Linked DNA regions of Beijerinckia sp. 28-YEA-48. The protein of the gene in region 2 interacts with the protein of the main gene of each other region in a pairwise test. Links are inferred from orthologs where the notes say so. Each region holds a gene or a part of one and is shown on either strand. Other genes may lie near its edges.

Evidence for each region. The genes of interacting proteins can lie anywhere in the genome.
Region 1: the proteins of uvrB (region 2) and uvrA interact in binary tests that used the Escherichia coli proteins (3 or more experiments, as listed by UniProt). The link is inferred for Beijerinckia sp. 28-YEA-48 from one-to-one orthologs.

What each region holds. Positions count from the first base shown.
Region 1 is NZ_FNSI01000001.1:2,301,810-2,309,403, forward strand. Bases 1,219-4,699 are described here. They hold uvrA (excinuclease ABC subunit UvrA), read left to right. Parts: upstream 1,219-1,601; coding sequence 1,602-4,499; downstream 4,500-4,699. Also shown: BLW50_RS10875 (E22 family MetX-like putative esterase), read right to left, coding at 1-534; ssb (single-stranded DNA-binding protein), read right to left, coding at 550-1,056; BLW50_RS10890 (2-oxoacid:ferredoxin oxidoreductase subunit beta), read right to left, coding at 5,061-6,116; BLW50_RS10895 (2-oxoacid:acceptor oxidoreductase subunit alpha), read right to left, coding at 6,113-7,594. UniProt on the Escherichia coli protein: The UvrABC repair system catalyzes the recognition and processing of DNA lesions. UvrA is an ATPase and a DNA-binding protein. A damage recognition complex composed of 2 UvrA and 2 UvrB subunits scans DNA for abnormalities.
Region 2 is NZ_FNSI01000001.1:5,488,689-5,495,951, forward strand. What follows is about bases 1,337-4,486. They hold uvrB (excinuclease ABC subunit UvrB), read left to right. Parts: upstream 1,337-1,692; coding sequence 1,693-4,281; downstream 4,282-4,486. Other genes in these bases: BLW50_RS25805 (hypothetical protein), read left to right, coding at 1,337-1,620; BLW50_RS25815 (MDR family MFS transporter), read right to left, coding at 4,350-4,486. In the rest of the region: BLW50_RS25800 (class I SAM-dependent methyltransferase), read right to left, coding at 23-883; more of BLW50_RS25805, read left to right, coding at 1,018-1,336; more of BLW50_RS25815, read right to left, coding at 4,487-5,852; BLW50_RS25820 (SDR family NAD(P)-dependent oxidoreductase), read left to right, coding at 6,005-6,772; BLW50_RS25825 (hypothetical protein), read left to right, coding at 7,067-7,263. UniProt on the Escherichia coli protein: The UvrABC repair system catalyzes the recognition and processing of DNA lesions. A damage recognition complex composed of 2 UvrA and 2 UvrB subunits scans DNA for abnormalities.

The DNA.
Region 1 (7,594 bases), 3.2 Mb from region 2 along the record:
CGCCGCGATCACCGGGATGATGCGATCCATCATATCGGGAAAGCTGGCCGCCCATTCATAGGTCTGCAAACCGCCCATCGACGGCCCCATCACCGCATGCAGATGGGCGATGCCGAGATGATCGAGCAGCGCTTTCTGCACGCGCACGAAATCAGCGATGGTGACGAAGGGAAAGGACAGGCCGTAGGGCTTGCCGGTGGCCGGATCCGTGCTCGCAGGGCCGGTCGTCGTCACCGTGCGATCATAAGCACTGAGATTGACCAGCGTGTCGCTCGACACGACGAAATAGCGGTCGGTGTCGATCGGCTTGCCGGGGCCGATCAGATAATCCCAATAACCGGGCAACACATCGCTTTCGCGATAGCGCCCGGCGGCGTGGCTGGTGCCTGAGAAATAATGGCAGATCAGGATCGCATTGGAGCGCTCGGCATTGAGCGCGCCATAGGTCTCGTAGCCGACCCGCACATCCTGGATCGTCGCGCCGCTCACTGTTTCCAGCCGCGGCAGTTCGAAGACGCGCTTCTCGACGATCATGCCTAAACGTGACGACTAGAACGGGATGTCGTCGTCGATCGGCGCCGGGGCGCGGCTGCCACCACCGCCACCACCACCCGACGGGGCGCGACGCTGTTCCATCGGCGAGGAGCGACCAAATTCGCCGCCGCCACCACCGCCGCTGAAGGAGCCACGCTCCTCGCTGTCGCGACGGCTGTCGAGCAGGGTCAACTCGCCACGGAACCGCTGCAACACGACTTCGGTCGACTTGCGCTGGTTGCCGTCCTTGTCGGTGTATTCGCGGGTCTGCAATTGCCCTTCGAGGTAAACCTTCGTGCCCTTCTTGCAATATTGCTCGGCGATCTTGCCCAGGGCTTCATTGAAAATGACGACATTGTGCCATTCGGTCCGGTCCTTGCGCTCGCCGGTGGCCTTGTCGCGCCAGGATTCGGTCGTGGCGACGGAAAAATTGACCACCGCATCGCCATTGCCCGTGCGCCGCACTTCAGGATCACGGCCAAGATTGCCGATCAGAATGACCTTGTTGACGCTGCCCGCCATAACGCTCTCCATATTGCCAGGATCACCGTGACCTAGGATCGAAAAGATCCCCAATCGAACATGTGATCGATTTCCATCTGGAGCGGGATTGCCGTCGCATCCCGCTCTGGCGCGTCCGCTCCGCGTCGCGCCACATGCTTCTCTCGTAAACTGTCCCGATGCCGGCCGTGAGCGCCGCCTGCCAGGGGCGACCTGTTGTCCACAGCGCTCGACAGGACCGGAACAATGTTCTATATTTGTTCTAGTCGATTAGCATCCGCGTTGCAAGCACTGACAGAAACGAGCACCTATATAGGGTGAAGCTTGTGAATATCGGGGCTGCGACATGGCATTGCCCGATCCGCACCCTACATTCACGGAACCCCAATCCGCCGGACCGCCCCATGAAAGATGCTAAGCCGCGCGCTAAAACCGCGCGCAGCCCGAAAGCCCAATCGGACGCCAAATCGGTCGCCAAGCCTTCGGTCGCCAAACCATCGGCAACCAAGCCTGCCGCCGCCCCGTCCCTGCCCGGCCTCAGCCGGTCCGTTGCCGCGCCTGTCGACATGCGCTCGATTACCGTGCGCGGTGCGCGCGAGCACAATCTCAAGAATGTCGACCTGACCATTCCGCGCGACAAGCTGGTGGTGTTCACCGGCCTGTCGGGCTCCGGCAAGTCGTCGCTCGCCTTCGACACGATCTATGCCGAAGGGCAGCGGCGCTATGTGGAATCCCTGTCGGCCTATGCCCGGCAGTTTCTGGAAATGATGCAGAAGCCGGACGTCGACCAGATCGACGGCCTGTCGCCAGCCATTTCCATCGAACAGAAGACCACCTCGAAGAACCCGCGCTCCACCGTCGGCACGGTGACCGAGATCCACGACTATATGCGCCTGCTGTGGGCGCGCGTCGGCATTCCCTATTCGCCGGCAACGGGCCTGCCGATCGAAAGCCAGACCGTCAGCCAGATGGTCGACCGGGTGCTGGCGCTGCCGGATAAGTCGCGGCTCTATCTGCTGGCGCCGGTGGTGCGCGGACGCAAGGGCGAGTTCCGTAAGGAGATCGCCGAATATATGAAGCGCGGCTTCCAGCGCCTGCGGGTCAACGGCACCTATTACGAGATCGCCGACGCGCCGACCCTCGACAAGAAGTTCAAGCACGAGATCGACGTCGTGGTCGACCGTATCGTCGTGCGGCCGGATATCGCCGCGCGCCTGGCGGAATCGATGGAGACGGCGCTGGAACTGGCCGACGGCATCGCCGTCGTCGAATTCGCCGATGAGAAGGACGCCAAGGGCGAGCCCAAGCGCATCCTGTTCTCATCGAAATTCGCCTGCCCGGTCTCCGGCTTCACCATTCCGGAAATCGAGCCGCGCCTGTTCTCGTTCAACAATCCGTTCGGCGCCTGTCCGGTCTGTTCCGGCCTCGGCTTCGAGCAGAAGATCGATTCAGATCTCGTCGTGCCCGATGGCAAGGTGACCCTGCGCAAGGGCGCCATCGCGCCCTGGGCCAAGTCCTCTTCGCCCTATTATCTGCAAACCTTGGAAGCGCTGAGCAAGCAATACAAGTTCCGCCTCGACGAGCCATGGGACAGCTTGCCGAAGAAGGCACGCGATGTGATCCTGTTCGGCTCCGGCGAGGAGGAAGTTAAATTCGCTTATGACGACGGGCTGCGCGCCTATCAGGTGAAGAAGCCGTTCGAGGGCGTGGTGCGCAATCTCGAGCGCCGCTATCTCGAAACCGAAAGCGAATGGGCGCGCGAGGAAATCGGCCGCTATATGGCTGATACCCCCTGCGCCGCCTGCCAAGGCCATCGCCTGAAGCCGGAAGCGCTCGCCGTGAAGATCGACGGCAAGCATATTGGCGAGATCGCCCAGCTTTCCGTGCGCCATGCCGCGCAATGGGCGACCGACCTGCCGCAGCATCTCGACAAGAAGCGCAACGAGATCGCCGGCCGCATTCTGAAAGAAATCCGCGAGCGGCTGATCTTCCTGGTCGACGTCGGCCTCGACTATCTGACCTTGGCGCGCAATTCCGGCTCGTTGTCGGGCGGCGAAAGCCAGCGCATTCGCCTCGCCTCGCAGATCGGCTCCGGCCTCACCGGCGTGCTCTATGTGCTCGACGAACCATCGATCGGCCTGCACCAGCGCGACAACGCCCGGTTGCTCGACACGCTGCGCCGGCTGCGCGACCTCGGCAACACGGTCATCGTCGTCGAACATGACGAGGACGCCATTCTGACGGCTGATTATGTGGTCGACGTCGGGCCTGGCGCCGGCATTCATGGTGGCCACATCGTTTCCGAAGGCACGCCGCAGCACATCCTCAACGATCCAAAATCGCTGACCGGCGATTATCTCACCGGGCGCAAATCGGTGATGGTGCCGCGGACGCGGCGTAAGCCGCAGCCGGGGCGCAAGCTGAAAGTGATTGGCGCGCGCGGCAACAATCTCAAAAATGTCGATGCGGAAATCCCGTTGGGCACGTTCACCTGCATCACCGGCGTGTCGGGTGGCGGCAAGTCGACCCTGATCATCGACACGCTCTACAAGGCCGTGGCGCGCAAGCTCAACGGGGCACTCGAACATCCGGCCCCCCACGACAAGATCGAGGGCATTGAACATCTCGACAAGGTGATCGACATCGATCAGTCGCCGATTGGCCGCACGCCGCGCTCCAATCCGGCGACCTATACGGGCGCCTTCACGCCGATCCGCGAATGGTTCGCTGGCCTGCCGGAAGCCAAGGCGCGCGGCTATCAGCCGGGGCGCTTCTCCTTCAACGTCAAGGGCGGGCGCTGCGAAGCCTGCCAGGGCGATGGCGTCATCAAGATCGAGATGCACTTCCTGCCCGACGTCTACGTCACCTGCGACGTCTGCAAGGGCAAGCGTTACGACCGCGAGACCTTGGAAGTGAAATATCGCGAGCGCAGCATCGCCGACGTGCTCGACATGACCGTCGAGGAAGCCCGGCAGGTGTTCAAGGCCGTGCCGACGATCCGCGAGAAGATGGAGACGCTGGCGCGCGTCGGCCTCGATTATATCAAGGTGGGACAGCAGGCGACGACGCTCTCGGGCGGCGAGGCGCAGCGCGTCAAACTGTCGAAGGAATTGTCGCGCCGCTCAACCGGGCGCACGCTCTATATTCTCGACGAACCGACGACCGGCCTGCATTTCCACGACGTCAAGAAACTGCTGGAAGTGCTGCACGAGCTGGTCGACCAAGGCAATACGGTTGTCGTCATCGAGCACAATCTCGAAGTGATCAAGACCGCCGACTGGGTGATCGACCTAGGCCCGGAGGGCGGCGATGGCGGTGGCGAAATCGTTGCTGTCGGCACGCCGGAAGACATCATCAAAAACGCACGCTCGCACACCGGCCACTTCCTCAAGGAAGTGCTGGCGCGCCGGCCGATGGCGGTGGCGGAAAAGAACGAGAAGGTGAGCAAGGCGGCGGCGGAGTAATCGCCGCTTTAGGCAGAGGCCGAAGCCATGGTGTCATCCCGGACGCACCGCAGGTGCGATCCGGGAACCAGGGGCAAACGACGCATGCTGTTTACAGTGGCGCACCTGCAAGAGAGGTGGCCTAGCGCCCTACCGCCCCGCAGAACGTCTCAAAGCAAAACCATAAATCCGCCGCCCTCCCCTCCTATTTTAGGCTGGAGATTCGCTGCGGCGCGCAACGGGGGGAACGGCTCTTGGACCGGAAACAGAAGACCACCGTCGAGCATGTCCATCCGGGACCGGACGCCCGCGTGCGTGCCGCCTCTCTTCAGGGAGGGGGTTCAGCGCAATTCTGAGGAACAACCCCATGCAAGATCACTGTCAAGGGCACGCCTGAGATCACTTCCCTTTGCGACATGGAGGGCGATCCAATGCCCAGAGCGCGCGGCCGAATCATGGGAAGTGATTGCGGCACAAGCCTAATTTTCGACGTGGGATATGCGTCACACGCCCCCGGTTCCCGGATCACTCGCACCGCAAGTGTCCGGAATGACACGCAGGCTTCGGCATACCCCGAAGCTTCTACCGCAGCCCAGCGTTGATCTTGTCGAGCGCCACGCTGCCCGGCACCAAGTCCGCGTCCGACAGGCGATTCAACGGCTTCAACACCGTATTGAGATTGGCATGCAGATCATCGGGCTGATCATCAAGGAAGATGAGCCCTGTGGCGATCTCGCCGCGTGACTGCACCCGGTGCAGCGCGTTGATGGCGGCGCCGCGATCACGCACGTCGTGGTCGGCGGCGAGCTTGTGCAGCTTGATGGTCGAGCCATCGTGCAGCTTCACCTCTTCCACCGTGCCTGGCGCGTAATCGGCGGTGATCGGCGCCTTGCCAGTGATGAAATCGAGCGTGTTCAGCGCCGCATTATGGGCCCGCACATAGTCAAAGCTCTTGGTCGAGCCTTCATGGTTATTGAAGGCGACGCAGGGCGAAATGCAGTCGATGAAAGCCGCGCCCTTATGTTCGATCGCCGCCTTGATCAGCGGCACGAGCTGGCCCTTGTCTCCGGAGAACGAGCGCGCCACGAAGGTGGCGCCAAGCTGCAAAGCCATGGCGACGAGATCGATGGGCGAGTCCGTATTGGCGACGCCCTTCTTGCTCTTCGACCCCTTGTCGGAGGTGGCCGAGAACTGCCCCTTGGTGAGGCCGTACACGCCGTTGTTCTCGACGATATAGACCATGTTGACGCCGCGCCTGATGGCATGGGCGAACTGGCCAAAGCCGATGGAGGCGCTGTCGCCGTCACCCGACACACCGAGATAAAGCAATTCGCGGTTGGCCATATTGGCGCCGGTCAGCACCGAAGGCATGCGCCCGTGCACGGTGTTGAAGCCATGCGACTGGCCGAGAAAGTAAGTCGGCGTCTTCGACGAACAGCCGATGCCTGACAATTTGGCGACGCGGTGCGGCTCGATGCTGAGCTCGAAACAGGCCTTGATGATCGCGGCCGAAATGGAGTCGTGACCGCAACCGGCGCAGAGCGTCGAGATCGGCCCTTCATAGTCGCGATGGGTGAACCCCAGCTCATTGGTCTCGATGTCGGGATGATGGAATTTTGGCTTGGGCAGATAGGTCACGGGATCGCCCTCTCCTTGATCTGATTGACGGCTTCACCGATGGCGCGATCGATGAAGCGCGCCGTGATCGGATTGCCGTCGAAATGGACGATGGGCATGAGTTGCGCCGGGTCGATGCCACATTCGACCATCAGCAACGTCCGCAATTGCCCATCCTTGTTCTGCTCGACCACGAACACGCGCTCGTGGGCGGCAATGAAATCCGTCACCTCGCGAGAGAACGGGAAGCCGCGCACGCGCAGGAGGTCGAGGTGGATGCCGCGTGCCGCCAGCATGTTGGCGGCCTCATTCATCGCCGGCGCCGTCGAGCCGAAATAGATGACGCCGAGATCGGTCTTGCGGCTGGCCGGCCGCGCCACAGGCGCTGGCACCAAGCCTTTCGCCGTGTCGAACTTCTTCGCCAGGCGCTCCATATTGTCGATGTAGTCCGCGCCCTCCTCGGAATAGCGCGCGTAGCGATCCTTGGTGGTGCCGCGGGTAAAATAAGCGCCGCGCTTGGGATGGGTGCCCGGCAGCGTGCGATAGGGAATGCCGTCGCCATCGACATCGAGATAGCGGCCAAACTCCTTGCCGGCCTCCAGCTCTTCAGCTGTCATCACCTTGCCGCGATCGAGCTGGCGCGTGTCGTCCCATTTGAACGGCGCGCACAGGCGGTGATTGGAGCCGATGTCGAGATCGAGCATGACGAAGATCGGCGTCTGCAGCCGATCGGAGAGATCGAAGGCAAGCGCGCCGAACTCGAAGGCCTCGTAAGGATCTTCGGGGAACAGCAGCACGTGTTTGGTGTCGCCGTGAGAGGCATAGGCGCAGGACAGAACGTCGGACTGCTGGGTGCGCGTCGGAATGCCAGTCGATGGCCCGCCGCGTTGCACGTCGAACAGAACGACGGGAATTTCGGCGAAATAAGCGAGCCCCAGAAACTCTTGCATCAGCGAAATGCCGGGGCCGGACGTGGCGGTGAAGGCGCGCGCGCCATTCCACCCGGCACCAACCACCATGCCGATGGAAGCGAGCTCGTCTTCCGCCTGGACGATGGCGAATTTGTTCTGGCCCGTTTCCTTGTCAACACGCAGACGACTGCAATAGCCGGTGAAGAATTCGGCCAAGGAGGTCGAGGGCGTGATCGGATACCAGGCGCAGACACTGGCGCCGCCATAGACAGCACCCAGCGCGGCCGCTTGATTGCCTTCGACGAAAATGCGATCGCCGACATTGTCGGCGCGACGCACGCGCAGGCCGATCGGGCATTGGAAGTTCGCCAGCGCATAATCACGGCCCATATGCAGGGCCTCGTGGTTCGGCGCGATCAGCTTGTCTTTGCCCTTGAACTGCTCGCCGATCAGTTTCTCCACCTCGGCGAAATCGATGTCGAGCAACGCGGCCAAGGCGCCGACATAGACGATGTTCTTGAACAGTTGGCGCTGGCGCGGATCGGTATAGCGCTTGTTGCAAATCTCCGTCAGCGGCACGCCGATGAT
Region 2 (7,263 bases):
TGCGAGGGGGTACAAGGGTTGTCTATTTGGTGCGCGTGGCGCTCCACTCGCGGGCGACGTCGGTGGCTGCCGCCATGTCGAAACGCATTGCATCACCATCTACCTTGCCGAGGAAGATACGGTGGCGGCCGTCGGCTGGCTCAAGTGTGAAGCGGATGCGGTCGCCGATCAATTGGCCGCCGGTGACTTTCGCAGCGGCGCCATTGACCGTGGCGAGGCCATCGAACGTCTGGTATTTCTGCTTCAGGTCGAGCGTATAATTGTCATTGCCTTCGCGCACCGTCCATTTGCCTTCGATCGGCGCCGGCACGACCCAGAAATAGAAGTCGCGCACGCCCACCTGGCCGCGCTGGTCCGGTTCCCAATCGCCCATCATGAACGCATGGGAGACGATGCGCGAGCCAGGTTTCATTTCCTGGAGGATGCGCGGGCGCAGCTTCAGGTTGACGTCGGGCAGCAGATACATGGTCAGCACCGAGGCTTTGCCGATCGGCGTGTCGAACAGATTGCGGACTTCGAAAGTGACCTTGTCGGCGACGCCGGCTGTCTTGGCGTTTTCATTGGCCTCGAGGATGCGCTCGGGATTGATGTCGACGCCAAAACCGGCGGTGCCGAATTTTTTCGCGGCGGTGACGAGCATGCGGCCGTCGCCACAGCCCAGATCCATGACAAAGTCGTTGCCGGTCACTTTGGCCATGTCGAGCATGCGGTCGACCACCTCCTGGGGCGTCGGCACATAGGGCACGTCGAGGCGCGGGCGCAGCCGGGGCTCCTGCGCCTGGACGGGCAAGGCAGCAGGCAAAGCAGCAGCAGGCAGAGCGAGAGCTGTGCCGATCAGGCCGAGAGCGGTTCGTCTGTTCGGACTAAAGCCTGCTGCCTGCATGGTTTTCCTCGTTTTGCCGGGGCGGGCGAGCCCAGGATGGTTGATTGTTCTGGGGAGCATCGCCTGTGGCTCTTGTCCTGGCGTCGGTAATTCTACGGGGACTCACGGAAAATTCATCATTAGGGCGCTAAGCCTTGGCTATGACCGTCGTCCGCGCCCCGATCTTTGGACGCCGCGGCCAGAGAGCCGCCCCGGCGGTGCGGCCCCCGGTGGGCGCACCGGTCGATGGCGTGCCTTTTCGTCCCAAGCCCACGGATGAAAATTTCACCGTTCTGGCGCGGCAGATGCTGCGCGAGGGCGATAACGTGCAGTATTCCGCGGAGCGCCCGGGCGAGGTGCCGTGGTCAATGACCGCCGCCACGCTGGCCGGCGTCGCCGGCAGTTGCCTGCTGGCCGGGCTCTATATCGTTGCCGCCAAAGGGCCGGTCGAGATCATTCCCGGACTGAAAATGACACTTGGTGGCAGTTCGCAAATGCTGCTGCTGGCGATCGTGCTTGGGTTGTGGAACGGCGCGCAGATCGCCGTGACTGCGACGATGGTGAGCCATATGGCGATGCGCTTCGTCCAGATGACCAGCCCGACCGCCTATGCGATCGCCGGGGGCATCAGCGGCGCCGTCTATGATTATGGCATGGCGATGCTGACCGGGGAGTCCAGCAATGTTCTGGTCACCGCCGCGACCGGTCTGGCGGCGGGCTTTCTTTATCGGCGGTTCGCGGGCTTACGCTCCGGATAAAACCTGCACTGCTGACAAAAACTGACAGGATTGCGGCTTTTCCCAAGGCCTGACTCCCCCCATATTGCCGGCATGGCCAAATCACCCAGCAAGTCTCCGAAAAGCCCCGTGCGGCCGACGCGCGCCAAGGCGTCGCGTCCCGACGTCCAGCCGCTCGACGAGCATCTCGCCAGCCTGCTCAATCCAGCGTTGAACGAACCGCGCGGCGGCTTCGGCGAGGCGCCGCAAAAAGGCTTCGATGCCGGGACGGCCGAGGGCATCGATCCGACCCTGGCCAAAACCTTCCTGCCGCAGCCCACTGGTCGTTCGCGTTCGCGCAAGCCGGAACTGACCGGCGCGACGGCGACGGTCGAGTCCCTGAAGGAATTGCTCGAACAGGGCGATCCGAACCTGCGCGAGGAAAAGCCCTGGACGCCGCATCGCCCGGCCCGCCCGGAAAAATCGGAAGGCGGCATCCCTTTCAAACTGGTGTCCGAATATGAGCCGAAGGGCGATCAGCCCAGAGCCATCACCGAACTCGTGGCCGGTGTCGATGCAAGGGAACGCGATCAGGTGCTGCTCGGCGTCACCGGCTCGGGCAAGACATTTACGGTGGCGCAGGTCATCGCCCGCACCAATCGGCCGGCGCTGGTGCTGGCGCCCAACAAGACCCTGGCGGCGCAGCTCTACGGCGAGTTCAAGAGCTTCTTTCCCGACAATGCCGTCGAATATTTCGTGTCCTACTACGACTACTATCAGCCGGAAGCCTATGTTCCGCGCACGGACACCTATATCGAGAAGGAATCCTCGATCAACGAACAGATCGACCGCATGCGCCACGCGGCGACGCGGTCGCTGCTCGAACGCGACGATGTGATCATCGTCGCCTCGGTCTCGTGCATTTACGGTATCGGCTCGGTCGAGACCTATACGGCGATGACCTTCTCGCTGAAGCTCGGCGAGAAGATCGATCAGCGCCAGCTCATCGCCGATCTTGTCGCCCTGCAATACAAGCGGTCGCTTGGCGATTTCTCGCGTGGTCTGTTCCGCGTGCGCGGCGATACGATTGAAGTGTTTCCGGCGCATTATGAAGATCGCGCCTGGCGCATCGGCTTTTTTGGCGACGAGATCGAGACCATCGCCGAATTCGATCCCTTGACCGGACACAAGACGCAGGATCTCGAGTTCGTCAAAATCTACGCCAATTCGCATTACGTGACGCCGCGTCCGACGCTGATCCAGTCGATCGCCGGCATCAAGTCCGAAATGAAACAGCGGTTGGGCGAATTGTATAACGGTGGCCGGCTGTTGGAAGCGCAGCGGCTGGAACAGCGCACTATGTTCGATCTGGAAATGCTGGAGGCGACGGGGTCCTGCGCCGGCATCGAGAACTATTCGCGCTATCTCACCGGCCGCAAGCCGGGTGAACCGCCACCGACCTTGTTCGAATATCTGCCCGACAATGCGCTGGTCTTCGCCGACGAGAGCCATGTCACCGTGCCGCAGATTGGCGGCATGTATCGCGGCGACTTTCGCCGCAAGGCGACATTGGCCGAATATGGCTTCCGCCTGCCGTCGTGCCTGGACAACCGGCCGCTGCGCTTCGAGGAATGGGAAGCGATGCGGCCGCAGACCGTGCATGTCTCGGCGACACCGGGCAGTTGGGAGATGGAGCAGACCGGCGGCGTCTTCACCGAACAGGTGATCCGCCCGACCGGCCTGATCGACCCGCCGGTGGAGGTGCGCCCGGCGCGCGCCCAGGTCGATGATCTCTTGGGCGAAGTGAAGGAGACGGCGCTCAAGGGTTATCGCACGCTCGTCACCGTGCTGACCAAGCGCATGGCCGAGGATCTCACCGAATACCTGCACGAGAACGGCGTGCGCGTGCGCTACATGCATTCGGACATCGATACGATCGAGCGCATCGAAATCCTTCGCGATCTGCGCCTGGGCGCTTTCGATGTTCTGGTGGGCATCAACCTGCTGCGCGAAGGCCTCGACATTCCCGAATGCGCTTTAGTCGCCATTCTCGATGCCGATAAGGAAGGCTTCCTGCGCAGCGAGACCTCGCTGGTGCAGACCATCGGCCGCGCGGCGCGTAACGTCGACGGCAAGGTGATCCTCTATGCCGACAAGGTGACGGGCTCGATGGAGCGCGCCATGGCCGAGACGACGCGCCGGCGCGAGAAGCAGCTCGCCTACAATAGCGAGCATGGCATCACGCCGGAATCGATCCGCCGTGGCATTCAGGACATTCTTGGCTCGGTCTACGAGCAGGATCACGTCACGGTCGATACCGGCGTGGCGAAGATCGCGCTGGTTGGGCACAATCTCAAGGCGACATTGGCCGATCTCGAACGCGAGATGCGCGAGGCAGCGTCCAATCTCGACTTCGAGCGTGCGGCCCGCATGCGCGACGAAATCAAGCGCCTGCAGGCGACGGAGCTGATCATCGCCGAGGATCCGCTGGCGCGCCAGCAGGCGGTGGAAGACGCGGCCGGCGCCTATCAGGGCGAACGCAAATATGGCCGCGCCGCCAACACGCCGGCTACGTCGCGCATCCGCAAACCGACGGACGAGGACATGGGGCCGCATAATTTCGGTGGCGGCGAAGCGCGACCGAAGAGCACCGGCGGTAAACCAGGTTCGCGCGGTGGCAAATCGCGGCCGTTCCGGCGGTGATTGTGGTGTCATACCGGACACGCCGCAGGCGTGATCCTGTGGGCGTGCGGTAAAACTGACGACGATGACTACATCGGCCCGCTGCCGGCGCGCAGCGGCCGTTCCTTGATGAACAGCATGCACAGGGCGGCGGCAAGCGAAAGCACGGCGCCGAGCACGAAAATGGACGAGAAGCCATTTTCGATGATGCTGCGATAGGCATCCGCCTCGCTGGCCGAGAACAAGCGGCTCGCATCGCCGCGCATCAGTGCGATGCCGGGATCGGCGCCCAGCTTCTCGTGGCCGGGTATGGTGATCGCGCCTGCCGTCAGCGCGCTGATCAGAAAGGTGGAGAAGACGGCGACACCGAAGGCGCCGGCGAGAGAGCGGAAAAACGTCATGCCGCCGACACCGGTGCCCATGTCGTGGATTTCCAGGCCGTTCTGCACGATGACCAGCATGGGATTGATCTGCCAACCGATCGAGCCGCCGAGCAGAGCGATGGCAGCGATGTCGAACCAGGTGAAACGACCCAGTCCAATCCAGGCAATGAGCAGGCAGAGCGTGGCGGCGGACAAGCCGCCAATGATCGGAAAGATACGGGCGCGGCCGAGGCGGGAGATGGCGGAGCCGCAGATGAAACTACCGGTCGCCATGCCGCCGGTCAATGCGATCAAATGCAGGCCGGCGACGTCGGCGGGCATCTTCAGCACGATCTGATAGTAGAGCGGCAGCATGACGATATAAGCGGTCATGACCATGGAAGGAATGAAGATCGCCACATTGCCCAGGCTGAAACTGCGATTGGCGAAGAGATGCATCGGGATCATCGGATCGGTGGTGCGCAGTTCAACCAGCACCAGAATCACGGTGAAGGCGAGACCGATGGCGATGGGCGTGAGGACGCTGGCGTTGAGCCAGCCGCCGACTTCCTCGACCCGGCTGATGCCGAGCATCAGCGGGATCGTGGAGAGGAGGATGAACAGGGCGCCGAGCCAGTCGATGCGCGCCTTCCGCGTCGGCAAGGTCAGTTTGCGCAATTGCCGGTCGATAACGACATAGGCGATCGCGCCGAGCGGCAGATTGATCCAGAAGGCCCAGGTCCAGGACAGATGTTCGGCGAAGAAGCCGCCGAGGACAGGGCCGAGCGCTGTCGAGACGAGAAAGTTGGTCGACAAATAGCCCTGATAGCGGCCGCGATGGCGCGGCGGAATGATATCGGCGATGACGATCTGGGCGATCGAGCGCAGGCCGCCGCCGCCAATGCCCTGCAACACGCGCGCCGCGATCAACGACTCCATCGAGTAGGCGAGGGCGCAGGCGGCGGAACCGACGACGAACAGGGCAATCGAGACGAGCAGCATGTTGCGCCGGCCGTAGAGATCGCTGAGGCGGCCGTAGATCGGCGTCATGGCGGTGGAAGCGATCAAATAAGCGGAAATGATCCAGGGGAGCAATTTCCAGCCGCCGAGATCATTGGCCATCGCCGTGAGACAGGTGGCGACGATCGTTTGATCGAGACTGGCGAGAAACATGGCCAGCATGAGCCCGAACATGATCGGGGCAATATTCTGCGGCTCGACTTTGGACACGCGCTGGCGTTCTCCCACGGGGGTATTCGTTCCATATAGCATCGCCAAGCGCCACGTCGATGCGCGCCGACAGGGATACGGCCATGAGGCGGCCGCGCATGACAACCTTGGCCTGGCGCGCTACACCAGAGGGGTAACAACGGGGAGGGCCCATGGCCAAGGGACATGCGGGTAAAATCGCCGTGATTACTGGCGCGGCGGCTGGAATTGGGCAGGCGGTGGCGGTGCGGCTGGCGGAAGATGGCGTCGATATCGCCATTGCCGATCTGCAGCCGGCGGATGAAACCGTGCGGCGCATTACGACGCTGGGGCGCCGGGCCATTTCGCGGGCCTGCGATGTGTCCGATCCCGCCGACGTGCAGCGTTTCGCTGAACATGTGACGCGTGAGCTCGGCGGTTGCGATATTCTCGTCAACAACGCCGGCTTCTTCAAAACGCGTAAGTTCGAGGATCTGACCTTCGCCGATTGGCGGCAGACCATGGCCGTCAATCTCGATTCGATGTTTTTGATGACGCAAGCCTTCATCGGCGGCATGCGGGCGCGTAAATGGGGCCGCATCGTCAATGTGGCGTCGAATTCGCTCGGTTCGGTCTCACCCAACCATGTCGATTATATTGCCAGTAAGGGTGGTGTGGTCGGTTTCACGCGCGCGTTGGCGAGCGAGATGGGCGTCGACGGCATTACGGTGAATGCGCTCTCGCCGGGGTTGACGCGCACGCCCGGTACGCTCGAAGGTCAGTTCCGGCCGCGTGGCCTGCCGATCGAACAGGCCTTTGATTTCGTCTCGCAGGCGCAAGCGATCAAACGGCATCAGACGCCGGAGGATCTCGTTGGCGTCGTGTCGTTTCTCACTAGTGATGACGCGGGTTTCATGAGCGGACAAACATTGGTCGTCGATGGTGGATTGGTTCGCGTGTGATCCGTTTCATTTATTGCTTTATAGCGTTTCACAGCTCGACGGAATCGTCGAACGCCATGAAGACGGGTTCAAATAAGAGGATCTAAGCAAATCGTGTTTCTACCGAAACGTGATTTGCTCTAGGTGATTGCGAAAACCCAAGGAGTTCTCGTGATACAGAGAGTTCTCGTGATGCGGTCGATGGTTCTGAGCGCGGCCTGTGTCGTCGCGCTGACTTTGACGATTCCGGCTCTTGCGCAAACACCATCCGCGCCGTCAACGCCATCTGGGCCATCGGCGGCATCAAGCGGGGTGATGACCGAGGGCGTTTTGATCGAGGCGATGCTCAAGGGGTCGGCTGAGAGCCGAGATGCTGCCGCCAACTATGTCATGGCCCATCCCGAGGCGATCAATCCGCTCTATCTGTCCGCTCTGTCGCTCAGCCTGTGGAAGCGGGGCGACCGCGCCCAGGCCGCCTTCTGGTTTTACGTTTTCCAGGTGCGCTCGCGGGC